Linked DNA regions of Rudanella lutea DSM 19387. The protein of the gene in region 1 interacts with the protein of each later gene in a pairwise test. Links are inferred from orthologs where the notes say so. Each region holds a gene or a part of one and is shown on either strand. Other genes may lie near its edges. The genes, in order: RUDLU_RS0119485 and RUDLU_RS0116750.

Region 1 (15,371 bases):
TTCAACCTGCCGTTTGAGTCGGTTATGAAACGGGCCCTGCACATTGGGGCCATTACCGAAGAGGTGCTGGAAGAAAACCTGAACCACCGGCAACCGATTCGTTCAGCCACCCTCCGCCGACCCAGCAGTAGTCGGGCCGCGTAGGTCGGGCCGCGTAGGTTGAATGTGGATAAACGCTTTGAGGGGCTGGAGACAGATGACATCTTGTTTCGGAAAGATGTCATCTGTCTCCAGCCCCTCAAAGCGTTTGGCGGTTGATTATTTCAGTACCTGCACCTCAATGGTCGAGCTGCTGTACACCCGGTGGGTTTGTTTCTGGAAGTCTTTCTCGTCGGCGAGGAAAATGTTCGGGACAAACGTTTGCGGGTTTCGGTCGATGAGCGGGAACCACGTACTCTGCACCTGAATCATGACGCGGTGGCCTTTTTTGAAGGTGTGCAGCACATCCTGAAGCCGGAAGTTCACGTCGGTAATTTCGCCCGGTTTAAACGGCTCAGGTTTCTCAAACGAGTTGCGGAACCGCCCGCGCATCACCTCCGAGCGTACCATCTGCTGGTAGCCGCTCAGGATAATGTTTTTGTTGGGCAGGTACGGGTGGCTCGGCTCATCGTCGGGGTACACATCAATTAGTTTTACCACCCAGTCGGCGTCGGTGCCGGTGGTGCTTACCTTCAGTTTGGCCATGATTTCGCCCCCGAGTGTGAGGTCTTCGGTCAGTACATCGGTCTGGAAGGTGAGCACATCGGGTCGTCGGCTGGCAAAACGCTGATCTTCTGACATGTAGTTGAAGGGCGTAAAGCTCATGGTCGTGGTGTTGTCTTCCGTGTACGGCACCGGCTTGTTGGGGTCCGACATAAACTCCGAGAAATCATTGCCACTGGGGTTGGTAGAACCCATCACCCGATTCGTAGCGAGAGCTCCGTCTGGCAGCAGGCTGTACGATAGGGTTTGAGCGGCCGGGCTGGGCCATTTGTCAAACGTTTTCCACGCTTTGCGGCCCGTATCGAACAGGTAGGCTTCGGGCAGATCCGTTTTGCCGTCGCCCGCACCTTTGAGAAAATGGTTGAAGAACCGGGCCTCAATATTGCGCTGGTAGAACGTAGCAATGCTATCGCCGAAATAGATGTTTGAGTGGAGGGTGCGGCCCGTCTCGCGCGACCAGCGGCCATGCCCAAACGGCCCCATCACGAGCGTATTGTACGCGCCGGGGCTGTTTTTCTCAATGGTTTTGTACACGTTGAGTGGGCCGTAGAGGTCCTCGGCGTCGAACCAGCCGCCCACGGTCATCACGGCCGGTTTAATGCCCTTCAGGTGGGGCAGAATGCTTCGTTTCTGCCAGAACTCGTCGTAGTTGGGGTGTTCGACGGTCTCTTTCCAATAGAAGTTGTCGGGGTAGTATTTGCTCGTCACGTTTTTGAGCGGCCCAATGCCGAGCTGAAACGAGTACCCATCGCGTCCGCCCGTCTGGAATCCCTTCACAAACTCCGGAATGTACTGCTTGTCGTACCACGACTCTGTGGTGGGGGCGGGGTGCTGTACCCCAAATACAGGATAGGTAAACAGGTAGGCCTGAATGAAGGCCCCGTTGTGGTGAAAATCGTCGAAGAAAAAGTCGGACACCGGTGCCTGGGGCGAGGCTGCTTTGAGAGCCGGGTGTGCATCGGGCAGCGAGGCCGCCGTGTAAAAACCGGGGTACGAGATGCCCCATTGACCCACGCGGCCATTGTTGTTCGGGATATTCTTGAGCAGCCACTCGATGGTATCGTAGGTATCCGAGCTTTCGTCGGGGGTGAAGGGCGCAGCGGGTGTTTTTGCCGCTTTCCGGCCTTTGGTCGCTACGGCAGCCGGTGCGTCGGGGACGTTGGGCGTCATGTTGGTCCAGGTGCCTTCCGACATCCAGCGGCCGCGCACGTCCTGATACACAAAAATGTACTTGTCGCGCATCAACGTGCCCGACGGCCCGAGTTGCTGCGGGTACTTATCAACCCCGTACGGTGCCACGCTGTAGCAGGTGCGTTGCATCATAAACGGGTACTTCGGTCCGTCGCTACGGTTGGTGGCCAATGCGTCTTTGGGCACGTAAACGGCGGTATGCAGTTTGGTACCGTCGCGCATCGGAATTTTGTACTCGAACTTCTGGTAGTTGTCGCGCACGTAGGTGCTGGTAGGTTGGGCCGAGTTCTGGGCGAGCGACAGCCCCGACCACAGCAGGCAAAGGAGGTAAAGCAGAGGACGCATTGATGAGTGATTTGTTTCGTGCAATGATACGTAGTTTTTGGTCGTGAAATACGGGAAATCCCCCGTTGTCTGGAAGGTGGCATCGCCGGACATTCGCTGTCGAATCACTCACATACACGTAACCGACTCTATGACACCTAAACCTCTTTACCTGTACGCAGCCCTGATGGCCTGCCTGACCGCCTGCATTGGCCAAACAAACGACAAAACCACAGGCGACTCAGCGGCCGACTCCACGGGGGCCGACAGTTCGGCGGTCACTGCCCGCGAGGCTTCATTGGATTCGGTATTGGCTACGGCGGTCTCTTCTGAAACTATATCGTACGAAACGGCTCAAAGGCTGTATGCCGAGCGTTCGGCTAAAATCAAAGGGGCGGCTGCCGGGTGGCCCCGGAGCGAGTGCGAAACGGATAATAAAACTACTGGCAGCGTTCGCCTGGAAATAAAGGGCATTGAAGCGCACACCAATTTGAAGGTTGCCAAACTTCCCGGTTTCGATACGACCCGATACAAAGGCATTCGTATTTATCCGTTTCGGCAGCGCGGGGCCAATGAGTATCTGGTGGTGTACATCGTGCCTTCCACGTCGAGTAGTTCCCATTTTGGTGACGATACCACTACCTTCCGTATTTTCAAAGGCCTGAACGTGGTGGCCTGGTGCCCGGACCACACGCATTTGGGTACCCCGAAGGATGAGTCAATTCTGAGTGCCCATTTCCTCTGCCGACCCAACTGTGAGACCGGTGAGGAGCCATCGTTGTCTTTCTAACGTTTACCGGACCGGATGTTTTTTTACGTCGTATCCATCATACAGGCACTCAGCTTTCTGATTGGTCTCTTTTTCTTTCAGCGCATCCGAAACCCGTGGGTGCGCTGGCTTATTTTATACATTGGTAATCTATGCCTGATTGAATTGGGGCTGGAGTTTATTCCGACCATGGAGGCTCAGGCTACCATTACCCGGGTGTACTACTGCCTGGCGTTTCCGGTAGAGTATGCCCTGTACGTGTGTATGTTTCGGGAGAAATTGGCGGTGTTCCGGTGGAGTCGCTATTGGCTGATGGGCACCGCCGGGGTGTTGGCAGTGTTTGGGTTGTACAACGGCTTGCTGAATCAGCAACACAACTCGGCGGCTACCGATGTGTTTAGCATGATGGCGGTTATGGCGCTGATTATAAGTTTGCTATATTTTCGGAGTCTGCTACAAAGCAAGGAGATTATCTATCTGTTGCAGGAACCCCTTTTCTGGATCGCTACGGCGCTACTGTTCTTTTACGCCGGGTCGATCATTGCCACCGGATTTTATCACGCGTTCTACAAAAAATCATCCCATTTTGCGGTTAGTCTGTTCAAGGTCAATCTGGTTCTTGGTATCTTTCGGTCAGTTCTGTATTCCATAGCTTTCCTGGTTGCTGCCCGAAAATTACCGTATGGGTGATAGTGTTTACGTTTTGGCCGTTACGAGCACGGTTGTGTTCCTGCTACTGGCGGTGTTTATCGTCAGCTTTGCCCTTGTTTTTCAGCGTCGTCAGCTCGAAAACCTGCGCGAACGTTCGGCGATGAAGGCGGCTTACGAAGAAGAAATCCTCAAAGCACAGATCGAAATGCAGAATCAGACCCTGCAATCGATCGGGCGCGAACTGCACGACAACATCGGGCAGCTTCTGTCGGTCACCAAACTGTACCTCAATCAGCTCGAAGATGCCGAAGACCTCACCGAGGTGCGACCGCTGACCCAAAAAACCAACGGGGTCATTGATCAGACCATTCGCGGGGTGCGGTCTCTGAGCAAAAGTCTGGATGGTGACTTTATCCGTGACTTCGGCCTGGTGGAAACGCTGGCGTTTGAGATTGAGCGGCTTAATGGCGCGGGGCGGCTCACCGCCAGCCTACGTGTGCAGCCCGACATACAGCCGCTTGGGTTTGAGCGTGAAATTATCCTGTTCCGTATGGTGCAGGAGGCTATCAATAATCTGCTCAAACACGCGCAGGCACGGGCGCTGCACGTAAGCCTGCAAACGCGCGATGGCCAACTGCTCCTCCAACTCGAAGACGACGGGAAGGGCTTCGATTATGACGCCGTCATGAATCAGTCGATGACCAATTCGGGTGCGGGCTTGCGAAATATGCAGCGCCGGGCCGAATTGATCGGGGGGAGCTGCACGGTTGATACAGCCCCCGGCCGGGGTACACGAATCGCGTTTGTCGTTCCGGTAGGCCGGTCGGTTGCGTTAGCCGTGTAGGTACACAAAATACCTGTTGTTTCTGGCCATTTTGCATATCCAAGAGGCTTACCAAAACGTTATGCACGTACCGGCACAACCGGTTGTCTGGTATGAAACACTATTTGTACGCCTTTCTGATAGGTATGGCGGGGCTGGTGTGGGCCTGTGGGCGCGACACCATGACGCCCAAAACGGGGGCGCTCGCCTTGCAGTTCGATCACGTAGCGGGTGCCGCTCCGCTTGCCCTCGGCAATGCCACCTACACCAACGCGGCTGGTGAGCCATTCACCGTTAGCCGGCTCGATTATTTTGTGAGCAACATCCGTCTGCGCCGGGCCGATGGCTCGGAGTACGTTATTCCGCAAGACAGCAGTTATTTTCTGGTGCGTGCCTCCGACGAAGCATCGCGAACGCTCCGGCTCAACAATCTGCCCGAAGGACCCTACACCGGGCTGTCGTTTATGGTCGGAGTCGATAGTTTGCGGAGCGTGTCGGGTATTGAACAGCGCAAGGGCGTTCTGGACCCCGGCTTGAGTCATACGTCGGGCATGTACTGGGACTGGAATACGGGCTACATTTTTCTGAAACTGGAGGGCACATCGCCTGCTGTGGCCCCCGATGCGACTGGGCAGCGTAACTACCGGTTTCATGTGGGCCTGTTTGGCGGCTACCGCGCCCGCACACTCAATAACCTGCGCACAGTTACGCTCGATTTTGGCGGACAATCGGTATCGGCCACCACCGGACCGGTTTCGGCTGTGCAGATTCGGGCCGATGTACTGAAGATTTTCGACGGGCCGAAGCGGCTAAGTTTGGCCCAGAAATCCGACATCATGGTATCGCCGGAGTCGGCTGATGTGGCCAACAACTACGCCCGTATGTTTTCGTTTCGGCAAATAACCCCTCTGGAGCGATGACGTACCGGCACCTGATGACACTGGCGGGCATGGTAGCACTCTGGTGCGGTATCTGGGCATGCCAGCCGAACGAAGCGGGTGGTAGCGAACCCACCCCCGAACCCACCACGCCGGGTTTCAAACCTACGCCGATGGCCTGGAACAAGCCCGCTAATTTTCCCGAACCGGCGTACAATCTGGCCAAAAACCCGGTGACGGTGCAGGGCTTTGCGCTCGGCCGGGCGTTGTTTTATGATGGCCTGCTCTCGCACGATGGCACCGTTTCGTGCGGATTTTGTCATCAGCCGTCGGCTGCCTTTGCCCATACCGACCATGCCCTGAGTCACGGCATCCGCGATCAGATCGGCACGCGCAATGTGCCCGCCATTCAGAACGTAGCCTGGCAGCGGGAGTTTTTCTGGGATGGGGGCGTGCAAGACCTCGATTTACTGCCTATTTCGCCTATTCAGAACCCGGTCGAGATGGGCGATACGCTGGCGAATGTGCTAGCTAAACTCCGCAAAGACCCGCAATACCCCGGCCTGTTTGAAGCGGCTTTTGGGACCAAAGAGATCAATACGGAACGTATGATGAAGGCCCTCTCGCAGTTTATGGTGACCCTCGTGTCGGCCAATTCGCGGTACGACAAGGCGGTGCGGGGTGAGGGCCCGGCCCTGAACGATACCGAAACCCGGGGGCTCACTGTATTCAAGGCTAAATGCGCGAGTTGCCACGCTACCGATTTGTTTACCGATGGCTCGTTTCGCAACAACGGCCTGCCCCGGATTCCGACGGCTAAAGTAGATGACATTGGCCGGGGGGCTATTTCGCTCAACCCCGCCGACCGCTACAAATTCCGGGTGCCGAGCCTGCGCAACGTGGAGCGTACGCCCCCGTATATGCACGATGGACGTTTCTGGACACTGGAGCAGGTGCTGACCCACTACGCAAGCGGCATCACCGACTCACCCACCCTCGACCCGGCGCTCAAATCAGGCTTTACCCTGACCCGGCAGGAACAAACCGACCTAATCGCGTTTCTGCGCACCCTCACCGATACCGAGTTCCTCAGCGACCGCCGGTTTATGCCGAATTGAGCCCCAAAAAACCGGACCGACGGAGCGCCCTCCCGAAAAGTTTACCACCCCCAACCCCCTCCTTAATTCAAGGAGGGGGCGTTTACCGGTCAGGCAGAGAGTTTTTAGGTTTCTCTTTTGTAACACAGGGTTGACGTTATTACCGCCCCCTCCTGTTTTTCAGGAGGGGGTTAGGGGTGGTTTTTCGGTGTAAAGGGGGCATCTCATCCCCCCGTTTCTGACAGCCGCTTTTTGAGGTCAAGCGTATCGGGGCGGAACATCAGCAAAATCTGTTCGCGCTCGAAAGCCGCTTTGATGGCTTTGATGGCTTCGCTCTGGGCTTCGGGTTGTGAAGTTGTGCGTCCATCGATCCAGAACCAGACGTACCCCTGAATATTGTCGAGCGTGAACGATCGGAAATATACCTGCACCGGGTAATTGGCTTCGACAAACGGCAAGGCCCGAATGGCGCCGAGGGCTACCTGCTGTACCCGCTCCAGATCGTCGAGGTACGAAACCCCGAACGAGACTTCGAGCCGCCGTTGGCCCGAGCGCGAATGATTGGTGATCGGCTTCTGAAACACATCCTTACTCGGAATTTCGATGGTTTGGCCTTGCCCGTTATCAAGCACAATGGATCGGAGCTTCACCTCGACTACCCGGCCTGTAAACCCGTTGGTTTCGACGGTGTCGCCGGTCTGGAGGGGGCGGGCAATGGCAATCATGGAGCCCGAAATAAAGTTGGCCGTCAAATCCTGAAAGGCAAAGCCCACCGCCAGAGCAATGACCCCCGCACCGGCCAGCAGTGAGGTCACGGTTTTGTCGAGGCCCAGTACGCCGAGGGCAACAAACAGACCAACGGCCAGAATCATAATCCGGACTACGGTGCCCAACAACCCCACCAGCGAGGCATTGTCGCTTACGCGCCCCAGCCCGCCCGCAATGACCCGGCTGACCACGTTGGACAGGAAACGGGCCAGTAAAATAACCAGTATAGCAATGCCGATTTCGGGCAGGAAACGAACAGCACTATTAAACCACAAGACTACTTTCTGATACAGGAGGTGGGAGATTTCGGGTAAGTTGAGCATAATTCTGTCGGCAAAAATGGGCAGTTGACTCCCGTGGGTCGGGCGTTCGTCTGATTTTAGGGAATAACGCCGGAAGCGGGCTGTACGTTTGAATCGTCAATCAAACGACACCCCGACCGATCCTTGGTTGGGGCTGGCATTGCCCAGGGCAGGCCGGTTGTCGGGCGAGACGTTTTCGGCAAATACAACCTGAACACCCCGTTTCCCAAGCCATGAAGCCTATTTACCTTTTCTTTTTCTTCACGCTGATAGCCACCGGAGCATCGGCCCAAACCCAGCTCCGGGGTCGCGTGCTCGACGAGCGCGGCCGTGCTCTGCCGGGGGCCAACATCTACCTCAAAGGCACCTACGATGGGGCTAATGCCGACAGCACGGGTAGTTTTCGGTTTACAACCACCCGGCGCGATACCGCTACGCTACTGGTGACTTTCGTCGGTTTCGAGAATTATGCCCAGCTCCTGAAGCTCACGGGTGCCCCGATGGAGCTGACGGTTCGAATGACGGAATCGGCCAACGAGCTGAATACCGTGGTGATTACGGCGGGAGCGTTTGAAGCGTCGGATACGAAAAAGATGACGATGCTGAAGGCGCTCGATATTGTGAATATTGCCGGGGCCGCGGCCGACATCACCGGGGCCGTCAACTTCATGCCCGGTGCCCAGCGCGTGGGCGAGCAGGCGGGCCTGTTTGTACGCGGTGGCTCAAACCTGGAGGCCAAAGTGGTGATTGATGGGCTGATCGTGCAGAATCCCTTTTTCTCATCCCTGCCCGATGTGCAGCAGCGGGGTCGCTTCGATCCCTTCCAGTTCAAAGGTACATCGTTCAGCACCGGCGGCTACTCCGCGCAGTACGGGCAGGCCCTGTCGAGTGTGTTGTTGCTCAACACAACTGATAAAGGCTCGCGGGACGGCGTTAGCCTGAGCCTGAATCTGGCAAGCGCGGGTGTTACCTACGACAATGCCACCGAGAAATCGTCGGTGTCGGCCTCGCTCTACTATGGTGACTTGCGCCCGTTTTTCGCGCTGGTGCCCCAAAATGTGGAGTGGCTCAAAGCCCCGGTCTATGGCGGTACCTCCATGACGTACCGGTATCAGCCCACTAAAAACGGCCTCATCAAGGCTTACGGTATGTATTCGGATTCGCGGTTGGCGATGGTTTTCCGCGACCCGGCCCAGGCGCAGGCGGGTAACGAAACGGGTCGTGCTACGCTCGATCAGCACAACCGGAATCTGTTTATCAACACCACGTACACCGACTCGTGGGATGAAGGGAAATGGGCTCTGAACACGGGCGTTTCGCTGAGCCACGACACCGACGACATGACCATGGGCGCGTTCGATTTTTCGCGGCAGAACAGTCGGGCGCAGGTGCGGGCCGTGCTGACCCGTGCGCTCCCCGGCAACGGTCAGCTCCTTTTCGGGGCCGAATGGCACGCGATCCGGCTTGGTAACACCGTATTTGGTAACGCCTTCAGCCTAACCGACCAATACGCGGCTACGTTTGCCGAATGGCAGGTGTATGCGGGCCGGAAACTGGCGGTGCAACTCGGAGGCCGTGCCGAATATACCTCGGTGATTGGCCGAATGAACGTGGCTCCGCGCCTGTCGATGGCTTACAAAACAGGAGCCTACAGCCAGGTGTCGCTGGCGGCCGGGCAGTTTTACCAGACGCCCGATTACAACTACCTGTTTCGGAACAAAACCCTCGCGTACGAGCGGGCCGACCACCTGATTCTGAACTATCAGGTAATCAAAAACAAGCGGACGTTTCGGGTCGAGACATTTTACAAAAACTACGCTCAACTGGTGCGTGAGCGGGTGGATACGAGTGCCGTGGCTGGCTTCGACTGGAGAGCCGATTTGGGTAATCCGTACCGGTTTCCCATTGGCCAGACCAATAACACGGGTAAAGGGTACGCCGGGGGATTTGACGTGTTCTGGCGCGATCAGACAAGTATCAAAGGCCTCGATTACTGGGTAACGTATAGCTATGTGGATACGAAGCGACTGTTTCGGAATTACCTTACCCAGGCTACGCCCACGTTTGTATCGACCCACAACCTGAGCCTGATTACCCGCCGGTATGTCGAAAAAATCAGGACGAATCTGGGCCTGACCTATGCGTACACGAGCGGTCGCCCTTACTACAACCCGAACCGACCCGAGAGCGAGTTTCTGACCGACCGTACCCCGCCGGTACACAACGTGAGTTTTTCGGCCAATTATATCACGGCGTTCAAGGGCAATTTTGTGGTGATCTATGCCTCAGTGGATAACCTGCTCAACACCCGCAACGTATTTACGTACCGGTACGCAGCCAACCCCGACGGGCAGCCCGGCCGAACCCGCTACACCGTAGGCCCCACCTCGTACCGCACCTTTTTTGTGGGTGGTGTCATCATGCTTGGCAAGCGCGCCAAAGTCGACCTGAACAAACTCTGATCCCGCGCCATCGACCACCCTTTTAACTCCAAACGTCTAACTTTTACTTATTTCAGTATGAAAACCCTGATTGTATCTCTCGTTGCAGCCCTGATGGGCCTGGTTAGTCCGGTAGTAGCTCAGTCGGAACAGTACACGCAGGCTATGACGGCCGCCCTGAATACGCTGAAAAGCCAGAATATGAAAACGCCCCCGGCCGACATGCTGGCTGCGGCCAACGGATTTGAGCGCATCGCGAGCGTCGAAACCAAAGAGTGGTTGCCGCGCTACTATGCCGGGCTTGAGTACGTATTTCTGGGCTTTATGGGGAAAGATGCGGCCGAAAAAGATGCCTATCTCGACAAAGCCGATGCCCACCTGAAAGCCGCCGATGCCCTCTCACCCGATAACGACGAGTTGGCCGTGTTGCGGGCCTACGTGGCGCAGGCCCGGATGGTGGTCGACCCAATGGCCCGCTGGCAACAGTACGGCCCGCTGTTTCAGGCGGGCATCGAGAAAGCAAAAGCACTCAACCCCGACAACCCGCGCCTGTATGTGCTCGAAGGCTCCTCGCTTATGTACACACCCGAACAGTTTGGGGGTGGACCAGCTACAGCCTGCCCGGTGCTGAAAAAGGCGGCCGAGAAATTTGCTACCTTTAAACCCAAGAGCGACCTCTCGCCCAACTGGGGGCAGTCGCAGATTGCACCTATGCTGGAAAAGTGCAAATAAGCTTATGACCCGCGAACAACTCGAACGACAATTGCACCAATCGTCCAACCGGCCCGCACGGCCTGTGCGGATGCGGGGCTCGGCGTTGGCCCACTTCGATTTTAGCGGGCTCGACCTGACCGATGCCGATTTCAGCTTCTCCGACCTGTCGGGGGCCAATTTCAGCCGGGCCACGCTCCACAACGCCAACCTCAGCTTTTCGTCGCTGGTGAATGCCTCGTTTGTGGATGCTGACCTGACCGGGGCCAACCTCAATTTCAGCGGGCTATCCGGTGCCGACCTCACGGGCGCTGACCTGTCGGGGGTTTCGATGTCGTTCACGGGCCGGGCGCACAACGTGGAGCGGACCAAACTCCCGGCCACACCCATTACACTCACGTATCTGCTCAAAAAACCCGTTTGGGGGGTCTTGATCGGGATGGTGTTGGGGGCCTTGCTCATGTACGGCGTGAGCGGCATTGTGTACTTCACCAATCTGATTGTCACGTCGGGCAACAAGCTCATCGCCGACCTGAACCGGTTCATCGTCTGGCAGAATCTGACCGAGGGCGTCACGGTGTTTCTGCTGGTCTATTTCATGTCCGATTGGTTAGACCGGGCCATTCGGCGCATTTGGGTGCGGCACCTGCTGGTTAGCCTTGCTATTGTACCGGTTTACGTGACTATGGCCTGGGTGACGTACATGCTGTTTGGGAAAGAGGTGTTCAGGCAACTCGCCCGGCAGGCTACGCAACAACCATTGAGTACCCAATCGGCGCCCTGGTATTTTTACGTGTTGGGCGGATTGCTGGTGGGTAATCTGTTTCTGTACGTGCTCCGGCAGGGTCGGCAACTGTCGCGCAAGATAACTGAGCAGGAGTTTGAACTGCTCAACATGGAGAAGCTCAAAACACGGGCTGAACTCGACGCCCTTCAGGCCAAAATAAACCCGCACTTTCTGTACAATGCCCTTAATAGCATTGCCAGCCTGGTGCACGATGACCCCGACAAGGCCGAAGAAATGACCCTGCTGTTGTCGAAGCTGTTTCGGTACTCAACCGGCCGCGATGGCACGCATACGAGCAGCCTTGCCGATGAACTCGACATGGTGCAGACGTACCTACAGGTGGAACACGTCCGTTTCGGCGACCGGCTTCAGTTTGGGGTTTCGCTGGCCGACGAGTCGCTCAATGCTCTGAAAGTACCCCAATTTTTGTTACAGCCCATTGTCGAGAATGCGGTGAAGCACGGCATCAGCAAGCGGGCCGGGCAGGGGCGCATCGATGTTAAGATTTACCAGCAGGACGATTGGGTATTCCTGAGCGTACACGATAACGGCCCGGCATTTCCCGAAGAAATGGGCAGTGGCTACGGTCTGCGGAGCATTAGCGAAAAGCTCCGGCTCCTCTACGGCGATGACGCGCGGGTTGAACTTCAGAATGAACCCTACAAGCAGGTGCTGCTTGGAATTAAACTCAACAGGTTGACAACGAACAATTAACAGTGAACAACGAACAACCATCAACGAGCAGTGAACAACGAACAGTGAACAACGAACAATTAACAGTGAACAACGAACAACCATCAACGAACTACTTGCTGGAATTAGGCAACTGTTCACTGCCATTGCCAACTGCTCACTGTTGGTTGCTCACTGTTAGCTGTTCACTGTTCATTGTTAGTTGCTCACTGTTGGTTGTTCACTGTTCGTTGCTCACTGATCACCGCTCTACTACCATGAACTTTCCGCTTAAAACGATCCTGATTGACGACGAAGCGTTGGCCATTTCGCGCCTGAAACGGTTATTGGGCAAACAGCCCGGTGTGTTTTCGGTGATTGGCGAAGCCGCTAACGGGGCCGAGGGGTTGGCCCTGGTTGAGGCTCAACGGCCCGATGTGATCTTCCTCGATATTGAAATGCCCCTGCTCAACGGGTTCGAAATGCTCGCGCGCCTGACCTACATGCCGCTCGTTATTTTTGCGACGGCATACGACCAATACGCTATCCGGGCGTTTGAGGAGCACTCCATAGATTACCTGCTTAAGCCGATTGAGGCCGAGCGGCTGGAGCGGACGATCCATAAAATCAGGTCGGTGGTGGAGCTGGGAAGTCGGTCGGAAAGCGCCAATCACTTTCCCAATGCCGACAATCTGTTCAAGTTGCTCGAACGGATGCAGCCCAAAAGGGAAATTCACTCGATTTCTGTCAAAACAGGGGATAAAATCAAGCTTATCCCGCTACCTGAGATTGCGTTTTTCGAAGCCGAAGACAAATACGTATTCCTCTCGACCACCGACGGGCAGAAGTTTCTGACTTCCTATACCATCACCACCTTATCCGAAAAGCTCCCCGATACGTTTGTCCGGATCAGCCGTTCGGCTTTGGTCAATGTACACCGCATCAGCGAGGTCGTGAAGCATTTCGACGGTAAGTTTCTGATTGTCCTGAGCGACAAAAAAGGCACCAAACTCACCAGTGGTTCTACGTACGCTGAGGCCGTTAAAAGCTTATTGGAAATCTGATTGGCTTTACCGTTTATGGTTGGTTGTCAAATTATGTGGAAGTCGTGTGGCTACGGCCGAACCGTCGGACCGCAAAGGGCAGAGCTACACAGGATGCCGGGTCGCTACAAAAATTGTCAGACAATCGTTTTAACCAAAAACGATGAACTAAAAACCCTAAACCAAGCTATTCGACCACGCTTTCAGCCGCGAGCCGGCTTCGCGGAGCATGGCATCGTCTTTGGCAAAACAAAAACGCAGCATCCGGTAGTCGCGTCGGTCGTGATAAAACACCGATAACGGAATCGAAGCCACCCCAATTTCGTGGGTCAGGCGGATGGCCAGTTCGGTGTCGGGTTCGTCGGTGAGGTGCCCGTAAGCGAGCGTCTGAAAAAACGTGCCCTCGGTCGGGATGTACCGAAACGGCGAACCGGCGATGGCATCGAGAAACGTATCCCGTTTTCGCTCATAAAATGCCGATAGGCTCTGGTAGTGTTCGGGCTGTTGCAGGTACCGCGCGAGGGCGTACTGCATGGGTGTCGGGACGCTGAACGTCACAAACTGATGAATCTTCCGAAAAGCGGCTGTCAGCGCTTTGGGGGCGAGGCAGTACCCAATTTTCCAGCCCGTTACGTGGAATGTTTTGCCGAATGACCCGCACACAAACGTCCGCTCGCGCAGGATAGGGTGGGTCATGAGCGAATGATGTTGCCGACCGGCGCCGACCTGCCGGTCGAACACGATATGCTCGTACACCTCGTCGCTAATAACCAATAAGTTGTGGGCTTCGACGATGGCTGCCAGCTGATCCACGTCATCGCGGGTCCAGACGCGCCCCGTGGGGTTATGGGGCGTATTGACCATAATGAGCCGGGTGCGCGGGGTAATTTTCGCCCGAACGGCATCCCAGTCGATGGCATAATGGGGTGGAGCCAGCGACACGTACACCGGCACCCCGCCATTTAGTTCGATGGCCGGTACGTAACTGTCGTAAGCAGGTTCGAATACAATCACCTCATCGGGACCACCGCCCGCACCGTTGGCTTGTACCACCGTTGAGATGGCTACGGAGAGCGCTTCGGTCGCACCCGAAGTCACCGTGATTTCGTCGGCAGGGTGGTAAGCAACCCCGTAATCGGCCTGTACCTTAGTCGCAATAGCCTCGCGGAGATCGGGCACGCCCGGCATGGGAGCATACTGATTATGGTTCTGGGCCATAGCCTCGGTTACCAGGGCCAGCAGGGCCGGGTCGGCCGGGAAACTCGGAAACCCTTGTGACAGGTTGAGGGCACCTGTCTGGGTAGCCAGTGCCGACATTACGGTGAAAATGGTGGTGCCCACGTTGGGCAGTTTGTCGGGTAGGGTGGGCAGGGGGCCGTTAGCGAGCATGGCGAATCAGAACGACTTTTTTCCCTGTTTCAACATGCAGAACTTCTTTCGATATGGCCGGCTTCACGGCCCTGAACCCAGCAACAGCCACTAAGGCAATTACCCACAGCAAGACAAACAGGCGGGCAAATGGATTCAGCGGGGCGGTTTGTTTTTCGATCAGTTCCATAAACAGGCAGTAACGATGGGCGACACGCGTACGGTCACAGGGTGATTGGTATTGTCCCTATTCCAGATAGAGTATTAGTATTTATAGTCTATTGAAATAGTATTCTATGGCAAAGAAACGGGTTTTCTGGTATTGTTCATGCCTATAAGGTCTTAAAATGTGAGTAAATACTGAGTGACTTGAGTAAGTGGCGGAAAGTGTTTGGGAGTAAGGCAAAAAAAATCGCAAAAAAGTGATACGTCATATACATCGTATTACACTTCTTCTATTTTTGCGAATCCTAAGTTTTAACCTTGCTTTAACCACACTTTTGAAACGTATCCGCTACCTCACCATTCGGTTCGATGCATCAATCGACCGTAACGAACTTTCTGCTTTTCGGGGTGCTATTGCTACTGCTGTTGGCCCTGACTATACACTCTTCCATAACCACGACGAACAAGGGCCGGGCGGTTATGCCTATCGGTACCCGGCTATTCAGTACAAGCGGATTGGCCGTAACCCGCTTTTGGTGTGTGTGGAAGCGGGCGTTGACGAAATTCATCAGCTTTTTCAACGTCCCTCCTGGCAGCTCGACCTGAACGGTCGCCCGCTCACGCTGGCTGTTGCCGATTTACGGTTGCAGCAGTACACTCTGCAAGCCTGGGAGCACTC
Region 2 (15,331 bases), 660 kb from region 1 along the record:
ATCGGTGCTGACTTCCTCGGCACATGGGTAGCTCCTCTGGAGTTTGCTCGTCCGTATGCTGAAACCCGCAAAGTAGGCGCTAACAAGAAAGACATGTCGCGTCATTACCAATTCGAAACGGTAATGAGCATGACAGGTTCAAACGCTGACTACCGCGGTACTTACAAGCCATCACAGGAAGGCCTGGTTGTGGCTGCCCTTTATAACAAAGTGGCTGCTAAGCTGGGTGGTTCTCCGATTGGTGGCGTATCAGCGGTTGAAGTTCAGTACCTTGACAAAGCTGCCGCTGACCTCGCGGCATCGCGCGGTCGTTCACTGGTTGTTTGTGGCTCAAATGACCCGAATGTCCAGGTAGTGGTAAACGCCCTGAACAGCCTCTTGGGTAGCTACGGAACTACAATTGATCTGGGTACGCCACTCAACTACCGTCAGGGTAACGACCAGCAGATGAATGCCTTTATCAATGAGGCTAAATCAGGTGCTGTTCAGGCCGTTCTGTTCTTTGGTGCTAACCCGGTTTATGATCACCCACGGGGTACGGAACTGGCCGAAGCTCTGCCAAAGATTGCTCTGTCAGTATCATTTGCTGATCGGGCAGAAGAAACCGCATCATTGTGTAAGTACATCACGCCCGCACCTCACTACCTGGAGTGCTGGGGCGATGCAGAGCCCAAGCGTGGCTTCTTTAGCATCTCGCAACCTGCTATCACGCATATCTTCAAAACGCGTCAGTTCCAATCGAGCTTGCTGACGTGGGCAGGTCGTCCAAACGACTTCCAGGCCTATCTGAAGAATTTCTGGCGGGCAAACTATTACCCACAAGCAAGCGGCTTCGCTTCATTTGATGCATTCTGGATCCAGACGTTGAATGATGGTGTATTCGAGCCAAACAAAGGTGCAGCAACTGCTTCGGGTGCTTCATTCAATACTGCTGCTCTTGCTCCTGCTGGTTCAGCCATTGCGCAACGCTATCGGCCCACTAACAACATTGAATTGGCCCTTTACGAGTCAGTTGGTGTTGGAACAGGCGCTATGGCTAACAACCCCTGGCTTCAGGAACTTCCCGATCCGGTAACGAAGGCCTGCTGGGATAACTACGCTATGGTTTCTCAGAAAACAGCTTCTGAGAAAGGCTGGGAGCAAGGCGACCTGATTAGCATATCGGTAGATGGTAAAGCCGCTATCGAAGTGCCTGTTCTGGTTCAGCCTGGTCAGGCCGACAACACGGTTGGTGTAGCTATTGGTTATGGTCGTGAAAAAGCTGGCCGCGCTGCTGCCGGTGTTGGTAAAAACGCCTATCCGCTTGCTTCCATCGTAAACGGTAACATCTCAATGGTAGCCGTCAATGCGAAAGTAGACGGAGCCAGTGGTAAGCGTGAAATCGCACAAACGCAAACGCACGAGACCGTTATGGGTCGCCGGGCGGTGTTGCAGGAGGCTACGCTCGCAGCTTACAAGAAAGACAAACTAGCTGGTCGCTACATTCCAAAGGTTGAGACATCAGAAGGACCTGTAGATGCCACCGACATTACTCTGTGGCATGGTTATGGCAAGCCAAACCACTCATGGGGTATGGTGATCGACCTGAACTCGTGTATCGGTTGTGGCGCTTGCGTGGTAGGTTGTAACTCAGAGAATAACATTCAGGTTGTAGGCCGCGACGAGGTTATCATGCGTCGTGAAATGCACTGGATGCGTATCGACCGGTATTACAGCAGCGACGGTGAAGAGGGCGATTACAAAGCGCTGGAGGTAGCCTCGGCTAACCCAGAGGTGACCTTCATGCCGATGCTTTGCCAGCATTGCTCAAACGCTCCCTGCGAGACAGTTTGCCCGGTATTGGCTACTACGCACAGCACCGAAGGTCTGAACCAGATGACGTACAACCGTTGTATCGGTACGCGTTATTGTGCCAACAACTGTCCGTACAAAGTTCGCCGGTTCAACTGGTTTAAATATTTCGACAACGACAACTTCGATTACCACTTCAACAATGACCTCGGTAAGATGGTCATCAACCCAGACGTAACCGTACGTTCACGGGGTGTGATTGAGAAGTGCTCATTCTGCGTGCAGCGTATCCAGGAAGGTAAGCTGAATGCAAAGAAAGAGCGTCGTCGGTTGTTGCCCGACGAAGTACAGACAGCCTGTGCGCAGGCCTGTCCAACGAATGCAATTGTGTTTGGGGATATGAACAATCCTGAAAGCACAATTTCGAAAGTACTGGCTTCAGAACTGGAGTCGCGGGCTTTCCACGTACTGGAAGAAATCAACGTTCGGCCACAGATCTCGTATCTGACCAAGATTCGTAACAAAGACGAAGAGCCGAAACAGAAGTCTGTTCAGGAGTCGCAAGCGTAGTTTTTAAGTGAGCCAACGTAATTAATTGAGATAAAACCATGCATGTCACTTCGTCCGTAAGAACTCCGCTTGTTACCGGTGGGAAAACCTATGCCGATGTAACGGAGGACGTGAGCAGACAGGTAGAAGGCCGTCCCACCCGCGAGTGGACGATTGCTTTTGCCATTTCGGTTGTAGTATTGATCTACGGAACCGCTTGTGTATTCTGGACTTGGTGGGAAGGTTTGGGCGTTTGGGGCCTGAACAAGACTATCGGTTGGGCCTGGGATATTACCAACTTCGTATGGTGGGTAGGTATCGGTCACGCCGGTACACTGATCTCCGCCATTCTTCTGCTGTTCCGCCAAAAGTGGCGGACCGCCGTTAACCGGGCAGCAGAAGCCATGACGATTTTTGCCGTTATCTGTGCAGCAAGCTTTATCGTAATGCACATGGGCCGCCCCTGGCTGGCTTACTGGGCATTGCCGCTGCCAAATACCTTCGGCTCGTTGTGGGTAAACTTCAAGTCACCTCTCGTATGGGACGTGTTTGCCATCAGTACGTATTTTACGGTATCGTTGGTGTTCTGGTACATGGGTCTGATTCCTGACCTGGCTACCATCCGCGACAGGGCTCGTAGCAAAGTGTCTCGCTACATCTACGGTGCTCTGTCGATGGGTTGGAATGGTTCGGCTAAAACATGGGCTCGTTACGAGTACATGAGCTTGATTCTGGCTGGTCTGTCAACACCACTCGTATTGTCTGTACACACCATCGTATCATTCGACTTTGCAACGTCGGTGATTCCGGGCTGGCACACCACTATTTTCCCGCCCTACTTCGTTGCTGGTGCTATCTTCTCTGGATTTGCTATGGTGCAAAACCTGATGTTGATCATCCGCGTAGTATTCCGCCTGGAAGACTACATCACGGTTGAGCACATCGAATCGATGAATAAGGTAATCACACTGACCGGATCGATTGTAGGTATTGCTTACTTGACAGAATTCTTCATTGCCTGGTATTCAGGCGTAGAGTTCGAAACGTACGCGTTTATCAACCGGGCAACTGGCCCCTACTGGTGGGCTTACTGGGCCATGATGACCTGTAACGTAATTTCTCCGCAGCTGTTCTGGTCACGTACTATTCGTCGCTCGGTAATCTGGACGTTCGTGTTGTCGGTTGTTGTGAATATTGGTATGTGGTTTGAGCGTTTCGTGATTATCGTAACCTCACTGCACCGCGACTACCTGCCATCGAGCTGGGCCATGTTTCACCCAACTCTGTTCGACATCAGCGATTACATCTTCTCGTTTGGTTTGTTCTTCACGTTGTTCCTGTTGTTCTCTAAGTTCCTGCCGGTTGTGAACATGGCGGAGGTAAAGACGATTATTAAGTCTTCATCAGAGAAACTGCCTAAATCTGTATCAGGTGTGGCTAAAGGCGAGCGTGTTGCTAACCCTACGTTTAACAAAGACGTAGAATAAAACTTAGAGACTCACGAAACAATGGCAGATATACACGGCAATGGCGGCAAGTTTCTGGTAGGCATCTTCGATGATGATGATGTGGTACTGAAAGCTGTCAAAGAAGTAAAACAAGCAGGGGTTCGTATTCACGAAGTTTATTCCCCATTTCCAATTCACGGCCTTGATGTGGCGCTGGGACACCCCCGCACACGCCTGGGTATCGCGGCTTTCCTGTTCGGTTTGACGGGTACGCTTACAGCACTTTCGCTGACAGCATACACAGAGAAGTTCGACTGGCCGATGGTCGTAGGGGGTAAGGATTCTTATTCCTTCCCAGTTTATATTCCGGTTATCTTCGAGCTAACGGTACTTTTCTGTGCACTCGGTATGGTGGGTACGTTCCTTGTATCGAATGGCCTCGGACCCAGTGTCAAGCCGCTAATGTTCGATCTTCGGACTACGGATAACAAGTTTGCTATGGCCATCGACCTGAGCAAAAATCAGCTTGTGGAAGGACGGATTGAGCAAATTCTGAAAGACGCCGGAGCGGCCGAAGTAAACGTTAAGCAGTTTTAATGGTAAGATCGACAATGATACTGAAGAAGTTAACACTAGCGTCTCTTACCTTCCTGGGCGTTGCGATTCTTAGCACTTCATGCTCGAAGGGTCATAACGACACTGGGTCGGAATTCGCTCCCAATATGTATTACCCGGTTGGGTATGAGCCGTACAGGCAAATTGACTCGAATACGGTTAACCCAATGGGCTTGAACATGCGAATGCCAGCTCAGGGAACAATTGCTCGTCCGAACTACCATACCCGTTTCGGTGAAGGTGATAGTGCATCGGCAGATCTGATGATCTACAACATTCCCAAAGACAGCATTGCCATTGCTGAACGTACCCTGACTAACCCCATTCCAGAGACCGAGAAAACTCTGGAAGAAGGTAAGTTGCTATATGGCCGCTATTGCCAGCATTGTCATGGTGAAGGTGGCAAAGGTGACGGTCTGGTTGGTAAGCAATACAAAGGTGTACCGAGTTATTCAGCAGATGCCTACAAGACCATGAATGACGGCCACATTTTCCATGTAATTACGCACGGAAAGGGTCGTATGTGGCCGCATGGCTCTCAAATGACTCCTGAAGAACGCTGGAAGATTGTTCAGTACGTTCATAAACTACAGCAAGGATAAATTTTTGTTTCAAGTTTCAATAGTGTTTCAGGTTTCCGAGTCTTGATAATCTGAATGTTCTATCACTACGATTGAAACCTGAAACCTGAAACTCTCAAACGGTTAAAAATGGCATCTGTTCACGCAATTCCATCGCTGGAGCAAGAGTACGAATTCACGAGCGAGTCGAAGCGCCGATTAATGATTGGTATTGGCGCAGGTGTGGTACTCGTCGCGATTGGAGCGTTTCTGCTTGCATCGGGTGTTGGCGATCACTCACACGAAGTAGTCCAAGGCCAGGGACATAGTGCTGGCCATGAAGGAGAACATGGTTTTAAGTGGACCACTCGATTGTGGGCCAACCTTTGGCTGAATGCAGTTTATTTTACTGGCGTTTCAGTTATCGGTATGTTCTTTATTTCGTACAATTATCTGGCTCAGGCGGGCTGGTCGTCGGTCTTCAAGCGTATTCCTGAAGCCATGCCTGCTTTTCTGCCTGTAACAGGTATTGTAATGCTGATTACCTTTTTCGTTGCGGGTCATGATCTGTTCCACTGGACTCACCATGATCTCTACGATCCCAACAGCGAACATTACGATCCAATCATTGCTGGTAAGAGTGGCTTTTTGAATACGCCATTCTATGTGATTCGAATTGTAGTTTACTTCGTTGCCTGGTATGGTTTGTGGCGCGTACTACGGAACTTCTCTCTTCAGGAAGACCTGAATGGAGGTACTGAGTATTATGAGAAAAGCATCAAGTTCGCTACAGCTTTCCTTGTAGTGTTTGCGGTAACTTCTTCTACATCTGCCTGGGATTTTGTGATGTCGATTGACACGCACTGGTTCTCAACTATGTTTGGCTGGTACACCCTTGCAAGCTGGCACGTAACAGGTCTGGCCGTAATCACACTGACGGTTGTAACACTCAAGGAGCGTGGTTATCTGCAGGCAGTAAATGAGAATCACCTGCACGACTTAGGCAAGTTCATGTTTGCGTTCAGTATCTTCTGGACATACGTTTGGTTTGCTCAATTCATGCTTATCTACTACGCCAACTTACCAGAAGAAACCATCTATTATCGGGAGCGTTTCAGCGGGTATGGTGGTATCTATCAGGCTCCATTCTTTATCAACTTGTTCTTAAACTTTGTCTTTCCATTCTTGGTTTTAATGACAAGAGATGCAAAGCGGACGAACATCTTTATGAAGATCGCTTGCTGGGGTATTATTGTTGGTCACTACTTTGATTTCTACACCAACATTATGCCTGGTACCGTTGGCGAACATGGTGGTTTTGGCCCTATTGAGTTTGGTATGATTCTGATTTTCGCTTGTGGTTTTATGTGGTCTGTATCGACGCAGCTTGCCAAGGCGAATTTGTATCCGAAGAATCACCCGATGATTGAAGAAGCAATTCATCACGACATTTAACATCCCCGTACTAGTATGGTCTACATAGTTGGCTTATTAGCTGTAATCTTTCTGGCCCTTGCAGCATTGGTGGTGTCCCGTATGGCAGCCGTCGTGCGTGGCGTAAATGGCCCAGAAGAAGAAAATTCCTACACAGGCTACAGTAACAAAATCAACGGAGCCATGTTTCTGGTCTTCCTGGTTTTGGGGACTATTGCCGCTACCTGGTCGTTCTTACATTCTACGCAGTACTTCTTGCCTGAAGCAGCATCTCCACATGGTCGTCGTACCGACTCTTTATTCTGGATCTGCATGGCAATCGTTACGGCGGCATTCCTGATTACCAACGCTGTACTTTTTATCTTCTCGTACATGTATCAGGCTAAGAAGGGCTACAAAGCTGCTTACTATCCTGAGAACCATAAGTTAGAGTTGATCTGGACGGTGATTCCGGCAATCGTTATGGCAATTATGGTGTTTACTGGCTGGCGTGCATGGCGCGACATCATGTCGGAGGCACCTGCTAACGCTCAGGAAGTTGAGATCGTCGGTAAGCAATTCAACTGGATTGTGCGGTATCCGGGTGTTGACGATAATAAGCTTGGCAACTTCAACTACAAGCTTATCGACAACAATAACGACACGGGAATCGACTTCTCGGATGAGAAAGCTTTTGATGACTTTACGTCGACAACGGAGTTGCACATCCCGGTGGGTAAGCCTATCGCATTGAAAATTCGTGCTCGAGATGTATTGCACAGCGTGTTCATCCCTCACTTGCGTGTTAAGATGGACGCCGTGCCAGGTATGCCGACTCGTTTCTGGTTCGTAGCTGACAAAACTACGGAGCAGATGAAGAATGAGCTGAACAACCAAGACTTCACGTACGAGATTGCCTGTACTGAAATTTGTGGACGTGGTCACTTCTCAATGCGTATTCGTCTGATCGTGGAAGACGAAGAGTCGTGGAAGAAGTGGTGTGCTGAACAGAAGCCACTGTTGACTTCGTTTCCTGAATATGCGTCGCGTATTCCAGCCAACCTCAAAGCTAAGGCTGCTAAGTACCTGCCTGCTGATGCTGCGGCACCATCAGACAGTACTACAGCTTCAACCGAGCAGGGTGGCGGTGTAGCAGCCAGTGTTTCATTACGTTAAAAAACGACAATTACGAACATAAAAGATGGCGACTGTAGAAACCAACCTCGCGACAACGGCTCACATTGCGGAGCACGAGCACCACGAGCCGCAGAGTTTTATACGCACTTACGTCTTTTCTGAAGATCACAAGACAATTGCGAAGCAATACCTTATCACAGGTATTATTTGGGCGATCATTGGCATTAGCATGTCAGTTATCTTCCGTCTTCAGTTAGGTTTTCCCGACATGAATCTTAGCTTCCTGAAGCCTATTCTTGGAAGCTGGATTAACGAATCAAATAAACTCGATCCGAACTTTTACCTGGCTCTTGTAACAATGCACGGAACCATCATGGTGTTCTTTGTATTGACAGCCGGTTTGAGCGGAACGTTCTCAAACTTCCTGATTCCGCTTCAGGTTGGGGCACGTGACATGGCGTCGGGCTTTCTCAACATGTTGTCATACTGGTTCTTCTTCCTGGCCGGTTTGCTCATGTTTGCGTCGCTGTTTATAGAAACAGGACCTGCTGCAGGTGGCTGGGTTATTTATCCACCTCTGAGTGCTTTGCCACAAGCGCACATCGGTTCAGAACTCGGTATGACGCTTTGGCTGAGCAGTATGGCCTTGTTTATCGTGTCTCAGCTGCTGGGTGGTATCAACTACATCACAACGGTTATCAACCTGCGTACGCGCGGGATGTCGTTCAGCAAGTTGCCCCTGACAATCTGGGCATTTTTCCTGACGGCTGTACTTGGTCTGATCTCATTCCCAGTACTTCTTTCAGCTGCCTTGTTGCTGATCTTCGACCGGTCGTTTGGTACCAGCTTCTATCTGTCAGAGATTTACATCAACGGTGAGGCATTGCCGAACGTAGGTGGTAGCCCAATCCTGTTCCAGCACTTGTTCTGGTTCCTGGGTCACCCAGAAGTCTACATTGTGATGTTGCCTGCCTTGGGTATTACATCTGAAATCATCGCGACAAATGCTCGTAAGCCAATCTTCGGCTATCGTGCTATGATTGCCTCAATGATGGGTATTGCGTTCCTGGCGTTCATCGTATGGGCACACCATATGTTTGTGACAGGTATGAACCCGTTCCTGGGATCGATCTTCATGTTCCTTACGCTGATTATCGCGGTACCTTCGGCTGTAAAGGCGTTTAACTATATTACGACCCTTTGGCGGGGTAACATCCGGTTTACACCGGCCATGTTGTTCTCAATCGGTCTGGTATCGTTCTTTATTTCAGGTGGTGTTACGGGTCTGATTCTCGGTAACTCAGCACTGGATATCCAATTGCACGACACCTACTTCGTTGTTGCTCACTTCCACCTTGTAATGGGTGCATCTTCAGCTTTCGGTCTGTTGGCTGGGGTTTACCACTGGTTCCCCAAGATGTTTGGTCGGATGATGAACGATAAACTGGGTTATGTGCACTTCTGGATGACCTTTATCGGTATCTACTGCGTGTTCTTCCCAATGCACTACACGGGTATTGCAGGCTTCCCACGTCGTTATTACGCATTTACTAGCTACGACTACACGAAGAACATCTTTGCTGATATGAACTCGTTCATCAGTATTGCTGCCATCTTCGCTTTTGGCTCTCAGTTCTTGTTCCTGTACAACTTTGTGTACAGCATGTTCTGGGGTAAGAAAGCCACACAGAACCCATGGAAGTCAAACACGCTGGAATGGACTGCTCCAATTGAGCCAGGTCATGGTAACTGGCCAGGCGAAATCCCTGCTGTGTACCGTTGGCCATACGATTACAGCAAGCCTGGTGCGAAGGATGACTTTATCCCGCAAAACGTGCCTTATTCACAAACTCCCGAGTCAAACCTTCCGCATGAGAATGAGTTGATTGGTTTGGAGAAGGAAATCGAGGCTCAGAACTTAAATGATCAGTTCAAGCAACCCCATTAAGTTAAAAAATGAACGGCAGTTCCGGAGACTGGCTCTTCTGACCGTTGTTACTATCTACCTCGTTATTTTGGCAGGTGGTATCGTCAGAGGAACCGGCTCCGGGATGGGCTGTCCTGATTGGCCTAAATGCTTCGGGCAGTGGGTCCCTCCGACGGATGTCTCTCAGCTTCCGTCTAACTATCAGGAAATCTACAGTCATCGGGGTTACGCCGATACAGTCTTTAACCCGGTCAAGACGTGGATTGAGTACGTAAATCGACTCTTAGGCGTGCTGACCGGGTTCTTTATTTTCCTGACCTTTCTTTCCTCCTTACGCTTTCTTAAAACAGACCGTACCATCACGGTACTCAGCTTTGCAGCCTTTATTCTGGTTGGCTTTCAGGGATGGCTTGGTTCAAAAGTAGTTTCGAGCTTGTTAGCGCCCTGGATGATTACCCTGCATATGTTGGTAGCCATAGTGATTGTAGGGGTATTGCTTTATGTTACGGCTCGGTCATATTCGGGAGTAATTCCAAAGGATACGATTCGCAGCAGATCTTTTGTAAACCGTTTTCTTATCCTGAGTTCGATTGTTCTTCTCGTGCAGATTCTGTTAGGGACGCAAGTTCGTGAAGAGGTCGATTACGTTGCTGAGCGCCTGGGTAACGCCAACCGTGATCAATGGGTTAACTACTTCGGCATTAAGTTCATTATCCACCGTTCGTTTTCGTGGATAGTGGTTTTAACGCAGTTACTCTGGTACTGGCGGTTTTATAAAGAGCAGCAGGGAGGTGTATTGTCTGCCTTGGGCAAATGGGTGATGGGATTGACATTGGCACAGATTGTGACCGGCATTACGCTGTCTCACTTTGGAATGCCGGCTTTTGCACAACCAATCCATTTAACCATTGCAATCATCGCTTTGGGAATACAATTCATCCTCATTTTGTTATTGAATAAAGGAGTTGTGTTTTCAGGGCAGGTAGTACCATCGGAAGGGAAAGTAGTGCACACAGCATGATGACGGTAGAGGAAAGAAAAGATTCGACTAGGTTACGTTGGCGAACCAAAATTAAGGCGTACGTAGAGTTACTCAAGCTCCGTTTGGCTGTAATCGTGGGTTTGTCGGGTGCACTGGGGTACATGCTGGCAACTAAAGAGAGCTACAACGCAGGAATGATTCTGTTGTTTAGCATCAGTGGCCTGATGATTACTGGTGCTGCTAATGCAACTAATCAGATACTGGAGATAGAGTTAGATCGATTGATGAACCGCACAGGTACCAGACCGTTACCCTCTGGTCGATTAAGCAAACGGAGTGCTCTATACTTTGTTGGAGTACTATTGTTTGTGGGTCTGTTAACTCAGGCACTCTGGTTTAATCCGCTAACTGCTGCGATATCGTTTGTTTCGTACCTCCTATACAGCTTTGCTTACACACCGCTTAAGCGGGTAGGCCCAATAGCTGTATTTGTAGGGGCAATTCCTGGAGGGCTACCACCACTCATCGGTTGTGTAGCCGCGAAGGGGACAATTGATCTGGAAGCAATGGTCCTGTTTGGGGTTCAGTTCATCTGGCAGTTTCCGCACTTTTGGGCTATTGCCTGGGTGTTAGATGATGATTATCGCAAAGCTGGCTTTCGATTGCTACCGTTGGCCAACGCCAAATCATACAATACAGCGCTAATTGTACTCATGTTTACGCTGGTCTTGTTGCCAACGAGTGTTTTACCAACTCTGTTTGGCTTCACAGGAACAGTTTCGGCCTGGGTAAGCATAGTGGCTGGTTTAGCTTTTCTCTACCTAAACTTCCGCCTGGTCAAATTAGGGACTGACCGTAGTGCATTGCAACTCATGTTTGGTTCCTTTTTGTATTTGCCAGTAGTTCAAATTGCTTATGTCTTAGACAAAGTGTGACATGAAAGAGGAGTTGGAAAGTATCGACTATACCATCGAAGAGCCAGAAGAGACGCTTTCGATGAACCCTAAAAAGTTCATCATGTGGCTTTTCATCGTAAGCATTATTATGCTGTTTGCTGCCATGACGAGCGCCTATCTGGTACGTCGGGCAGAAGGAAATTGGCTCGAATACACCATACCGGCTGTATTTTCGTACAGCACTGCTGTGCTAATTTTTAGTAGTATCACCATGCATCTTGCGTACTGGGCTGCAAAAAAAGACCAGTTCAGTCTAATGCGTTTGGCGATAAGCATTACTTTTGTGGCCGGAATTGCTTTCTTATACATGCAGTTTCAAGGATGGGTACAGTTGGTCGACCAGAAAGTATTCTTTGTGGGGAATCCGGCAGGCTCATTTATGTATGTGTTCACAGGTTTGCATGCATTTCACATAATATCAGGGCTAATAGTCCTTTTATTTGCACTGAGAGCTGCTTTTCGTTTACACATTCATGCTAAAAGTTTGGACCAGATCGAGATTGCTGCTACGTACTGGCACTTCTTGGACGTTCTCTGGTTATATTTGTTCGCGTTTTTAATCTATTTCCATTAATCTGTGGCGTTTACGCGCCAAACTTTAACTCACGCATGGCGACGACTGTGACAACGGGGTCAACGACGACATTCGACAAGAAAACCTGGATGGGTGGTGTCGAACCAATGAACGCGAGCTATGGTAAGCTGATGATGTGGTTTTTCCTCATCTCGGATACCTTCACGTTTTCGGCTCTTCTCGTAACGTACGGCTTGATCCGATTCAGCTTCCCAGCCTACGACCCGGCTATTCACGGAGCTTTCCAATTCTCAAATCTTTACTGGCCAATTCCAGAGAAAGTGTATAACGCTGTACCGTTCCTGCACGGTGTGGATGCACCGCTGGTGTTCGTCGGTTTGATGACTTTCGTTTTGATTTTTAGTAGTGTGACAATGGTACTTGCTGTGGAAGCTGGTCACCGTATGGATCGCGCGGATGTAGAGAAATACATGCTCTGGACGATCCTCGGCGGCTTTGCTTTCCTCGGCTGTCAGGCATGGGAGTGGTCACACTTTATTCACGGTACTGAGCAGGGAATGCAGATTAAAGAGTTGGTAGGTGGTGAGTGGGTTACCCGCACTGTTTTCGGCGCAAATCTGACCGAAAACCAGTACGGTCCGCCGGCATTTGCCGATCTATTCTTCTTTATCACGGGCTTCCACGGCACGCACGTATTTAGTGGTGTTATCTTAAACATCCTGATTTTTTACCGGGCCGCAACAGGTCTGTATCAGCGTCGTGGCCATTACGAAATGGTTGAGAAAGTGGGTCTCTATTGGCACTTTGTTGATCTGGTGTGGGTCTTTGTGTTTACCTTCTTCTACCTCGTTTAATTTAAGACTTCTACTACAATGTCCGATCATAATTATCATGCAGATCATAGCGGTACGGAAGTAGCACCTGCACAAACCAAAACGATTTGGAAGGTTTTCTACATTCTGGCTGCCGTAACTACGTTGGAATTTATTATTGCCTTCACCATTGGTGCTGGCACATTAAAGACAGCCATTTTCGTGGGGCTGACCATAGTGAAGGCCTTTTATATTGTGGCTGAGTTCATGCACCTTAAGCATGAAGTGAAAAGTCTTATTTGGGCAATCTTGCTTCCTTGCATGTTCGTTGTTTGGCTGTTGATTGCGTTGTTAATGGAAGGCGGATCTATCTTCCAGCTTCGATAACATGAAACGAAATAAAAAGGCCGGGATCCTGCTGATTGTTCTGCTGGTCCCGGCCTTGGCATATATACTGCTCAAGGGATTCGGCCAAAACCATTACGGTTTGCGACGGTACATTCCTGTCATAGACTCTACTACGGGTGAGCCGCTGATTCAAAAACAAATAAATGATTTTGGTCAGGAGGTTGAGGATACGGTATTTCGAGTTGTTCCGGGGTTCCGACTTGTAAACCAGGACGGGGGCATAACAGATAGTTCTGTTATTGAAGGAAAAATCCACGTAGCATCATTCTTTTTTACTCGTTGTGGAACCGTTTGCCCTAAAATCTCAAGCGAACTGACCCGGGTTCAGGACGTCTTTCGTGAAAAACCTGAAATCACCTTTGTATCATTTTCAGTCGACCCAGAAAACGATAAGCCTGAGCAGTTAAAAGCGTATGCCAAGCGGTATGGAGCCATTCCAGGGAAGTGGTTTTTTTTAACAGGTGACAAGGCTCAGATTTATAATCTGGCTCAGCATGGCTACTTCCTTCCTGTTGTTGATCATGGGGTTAGCTACGGCAGCCCCGACGAAACTTTTATCCATAGTGAAAAGTTAGTTTTAGTAGATAAAGCAGGTCATATCCGGGGGTTCTATGATGGAACAGATAAGAAGGATGTTGATCGGCTAATTCTTGAAATTCGTGTGTTACTGGATATCTACAGTAAACAATAACTACCCACTATGCAAACTGTCCAAATTGTAGAAGAAAGGAAGGCAAATCGAATTATCAATATTCTTTCGATTGCGATTCCGGTTGCTGTTGCTGTTTTATTAGGAATACGGCAGAAAGTTGATCTGGGTGACTGGACAACGTTTTTACCTCACCTGAATGCCGTAATCAATTCACTCACCTCGGTATTGCTTCTTATTGGTCTGTACTTCATCAAACAGAAAAACATTGCGGGGCATCGAGTGAGTATGCTGAGTGCATTCACATTGGGGTCTGTATTCCTGGTAAGTTATGTATTGTATCACCTTACCAACGAGTCAACACCGTTTGGTGGTCAGGGCTGGATTCGTCCGGTATATTATTTCCTGCTGGTGTCGCACATTGTGCTCTCAATTGTGGTAGTCTGGTTTGTTTTGAGAGCAGTATATTATGCCATATCGGGTCAAATTGCGCAGCACAAGGCGGTGGTAAAATGGGCTTATCCGATCTGGTTGTATGTTAGTATCACGGGTGTCATCGTTTATTTTCTGATTGCACCTTACTACAATCATTAATTCAAACTAAGTCTGAGCATGAACGTTTGGTTTAAAACGGCATTAGTAATCGCCTTGCTGTGTGTGGTTGCAGTGCCAGATGTGGCTGCCCAGTGTGCTATGTGCCGGAGCACTGTTGAAAGTACAGTAAGCAATGGTCGCAGTGTGGTAGCATCTGAGCTGAACTTCGGCATTGTTTACTTGCTGGCCGCGCCTTATTTAATTGTAGCAGGGGTCGCTTATTTTTGGTACCGGAACAGTAAGAAAGAATATGTCCGACGTCTCGAAATCACAAGCCGTGTTAAACGGGCTATGTCCTCAATGTAGGAAGGGTAAGATTTTTCGTAAACCGTTCTATTCGCTGACAGGCTTCGACGATATGTATGAACACTGTCCGCATTGCGGATTACGGTACGAAATCGAACCGGGCTATTTTATTGGGGCTATGTATGTAAGCTACGCTTTCTCTGGTGGTTTGGCTTTGGTACTGGGATTTATTCTGTTTTACTTTTTCGGTGATCCAGACGGATGGATATACGTGGGTGTAATAGCGCCAGCTATGCTGCTTATAGCACCGGTCAATTTTAGGATGTCGAGGGTAGTGTGGCTACACTTTGTAGCCGGCATAAAGTACAAGAAGGGGCTATAAGCCCCTTTTTTTTGCCATAAACTTTTTTTGTAGGCCGTGCAACCTAATGTTCTGTTCGTGCATCTTGCCAGTATAAAGCAGTTTTTATGCTCCGCATTATACCTTTTTTCCAGTCTGAAACCCAATTAGTGAAGGCACTGCAGCAAAACGAAAGTCGTGCTCAGAAAGCCGTTTACGAGCGGTATGCTGGAAAAATGATGGCGGTCTGCACACGGTACATTGCCAACAGGAGCGATGCAGAGGAAGTCATGATCGACGGGTTTATGCGCGCTTACGAGCGTATTGGGCAGTTCAGGGAGGAGGGGAGTTTTGAAGGATGGCTGCGCC

The links.
Region 2: the proteins of RUDLU_RS0119485 (region 1) and RUDLU_RS0116750 interact in binary tests that used the Escherichia coli proteins (3 or more experiments, as listed by UniProt). The link is inferred for Rudanella lutea DSM 19387 from one-to-one orthologs.

The regions. Positions count from the first base shown.
Region 1 is NZ_KB913013.1:4,693,412-4,708,782, forward strand. The notes cover bases 12,443-15,371. They hold RUDLU_RS0119485 (methionine aminotransferase), read right to left. Parts: upstream 14,549-15,371; coding sequence 13,337-14,548; downstream 12,443-13,336. Other genes in these bases: RUDLU_RS0119480 (LytR/AlgR family response regulator transcription factor), read left to right, coding at 12,443-13,180; RUDLU_RS0119490 (hypothetical protein), read right to left, coding at 14,538-14,717; RUDLU_RS27810 (CRISPR-associated endonuclease Cas6), read left to right, coding at 15,028-15,371. Outside these bases: RUDLU_RS0119425 (hypothetical protein), read left to right, coding at 1-144; RUDLU_RS0119430 (CocE/NonD family hydrolase), read right to left, coding at 259-2,238; RUDLU_RS0119435 (hypothetical protein), read left to right, coding at 2,369-3,007; RUDLU_RS0119440 (hypothetical protein), read left to right, coding at 3,023-3,676; RUDLU_RS0119445 (sensor histidine kinase), read left to right, coding at 3,669-4,481; RUDLU_RS0119450 (MbnP family protein), read left to right, coding at 4,574-5,380; RUDLU_RS0119455 (cytochrome-c peroxidase), read left to right, coding at 5,377-6,456; RUDLU_RS0119460 (mechanosensitive ion channel family protein), read right to left, coding at 6,660-7,526; RUDLU_RS0119465 (TonB-dependent receptor), read left to right, coding at 7,739-9,967; RUDLU_RS0119470 (hypothetical protein), read left to right, coding at 10,025-10,678; RUDLU_RS0119475 (histidine kinase), read left to right, coding at 10,683-12,158; more of RUDLU_RS0119480, read left to right, coding at 12,395-12,442. UniProt on the Escherichia coli protein: Shows aminotransferase activity with methionine and histidine as substrates, and to a lesser extent also with phenylalanine.
Region 2 is NZ_KB913013.1:4,037,890-4,053,220, forward strand. Bases 7,131-10,019 are described here. They hold RUDLU_RS0116750 (cytochrome c oxidase subunit I), read left to right. Parts: upstream 7,131-7,577; coding sequence 7,578-9,461; downstream 9,462-10,019. Other genes in these bases: RUDLU_RS0116745 (cytochrome c oxidase subunit II), read left to right, coding at 7,131-7,552; RUDLU_RS0116755 (COX15/CtaA family protein), read left to right, coding at 9,436-10,019. In the rest of the region: RUDLU_RS0116720 (TAT-variant-translocated molybdopterin oxidoreductase), read left to right, coding at 1-2,361; nrfD (NrfD/PsrC family molybdoenzyme membrane anchor subunit), read left to right, coding at 2,400-3,827; RUDLU_RS0116730 (DUF3341 domain-containing protein), read left to right, coding at 3,849-4,385; RUDLU_RS0116735 (c-type cytochrome), read left to right, coding at 4,400-5,005; RUDLU_RS0116740 (hypothetical protein), read left to right, coding at 5,114-6,418; more of RUDLU_RS0116745, read left to right, coding at 6,434-7,130; more of RUDLU_RS0116755, read left to right, coding at 10,020-10,461; cyoE (heme o synthase), read left to right, coding at 10,458-11,357; RUDLU_RS0116765 (cytochrome c oxidase subunit 3), read left to right, coding at 11,359-11,952; RUDLU_RS0116770 (cytochrome c oxidase subunit 3), read left to right, coding at 11,988-12,767; RUDLU_RS0116775 (cytochrome C oxidase subunit IV family protein), read left to right, coding at 12,786-13,112; RUDLU_RS0116780 (SCO family protein), read left to right, coding at 13,114-13,824; RUDLU_RS0116785 (DUF420 domain-containing protein), read left to right, coding at 13,834-14,376; RUDLU_RS0116790 (DUF983 domain-containing protein), read left to right, coding at 14,735-15,004; RUDLU_RS0116795 (RNA polymerase sigma factor), read left to right, coding at 15,091-15,331. UniProt on the Escherichia coli protein: Cytochrome bo(3) ubiquinol oxidase is the terminal enzyme in the aerobic respiratory chain of E.coli that predominates when cells are grown at high aeration.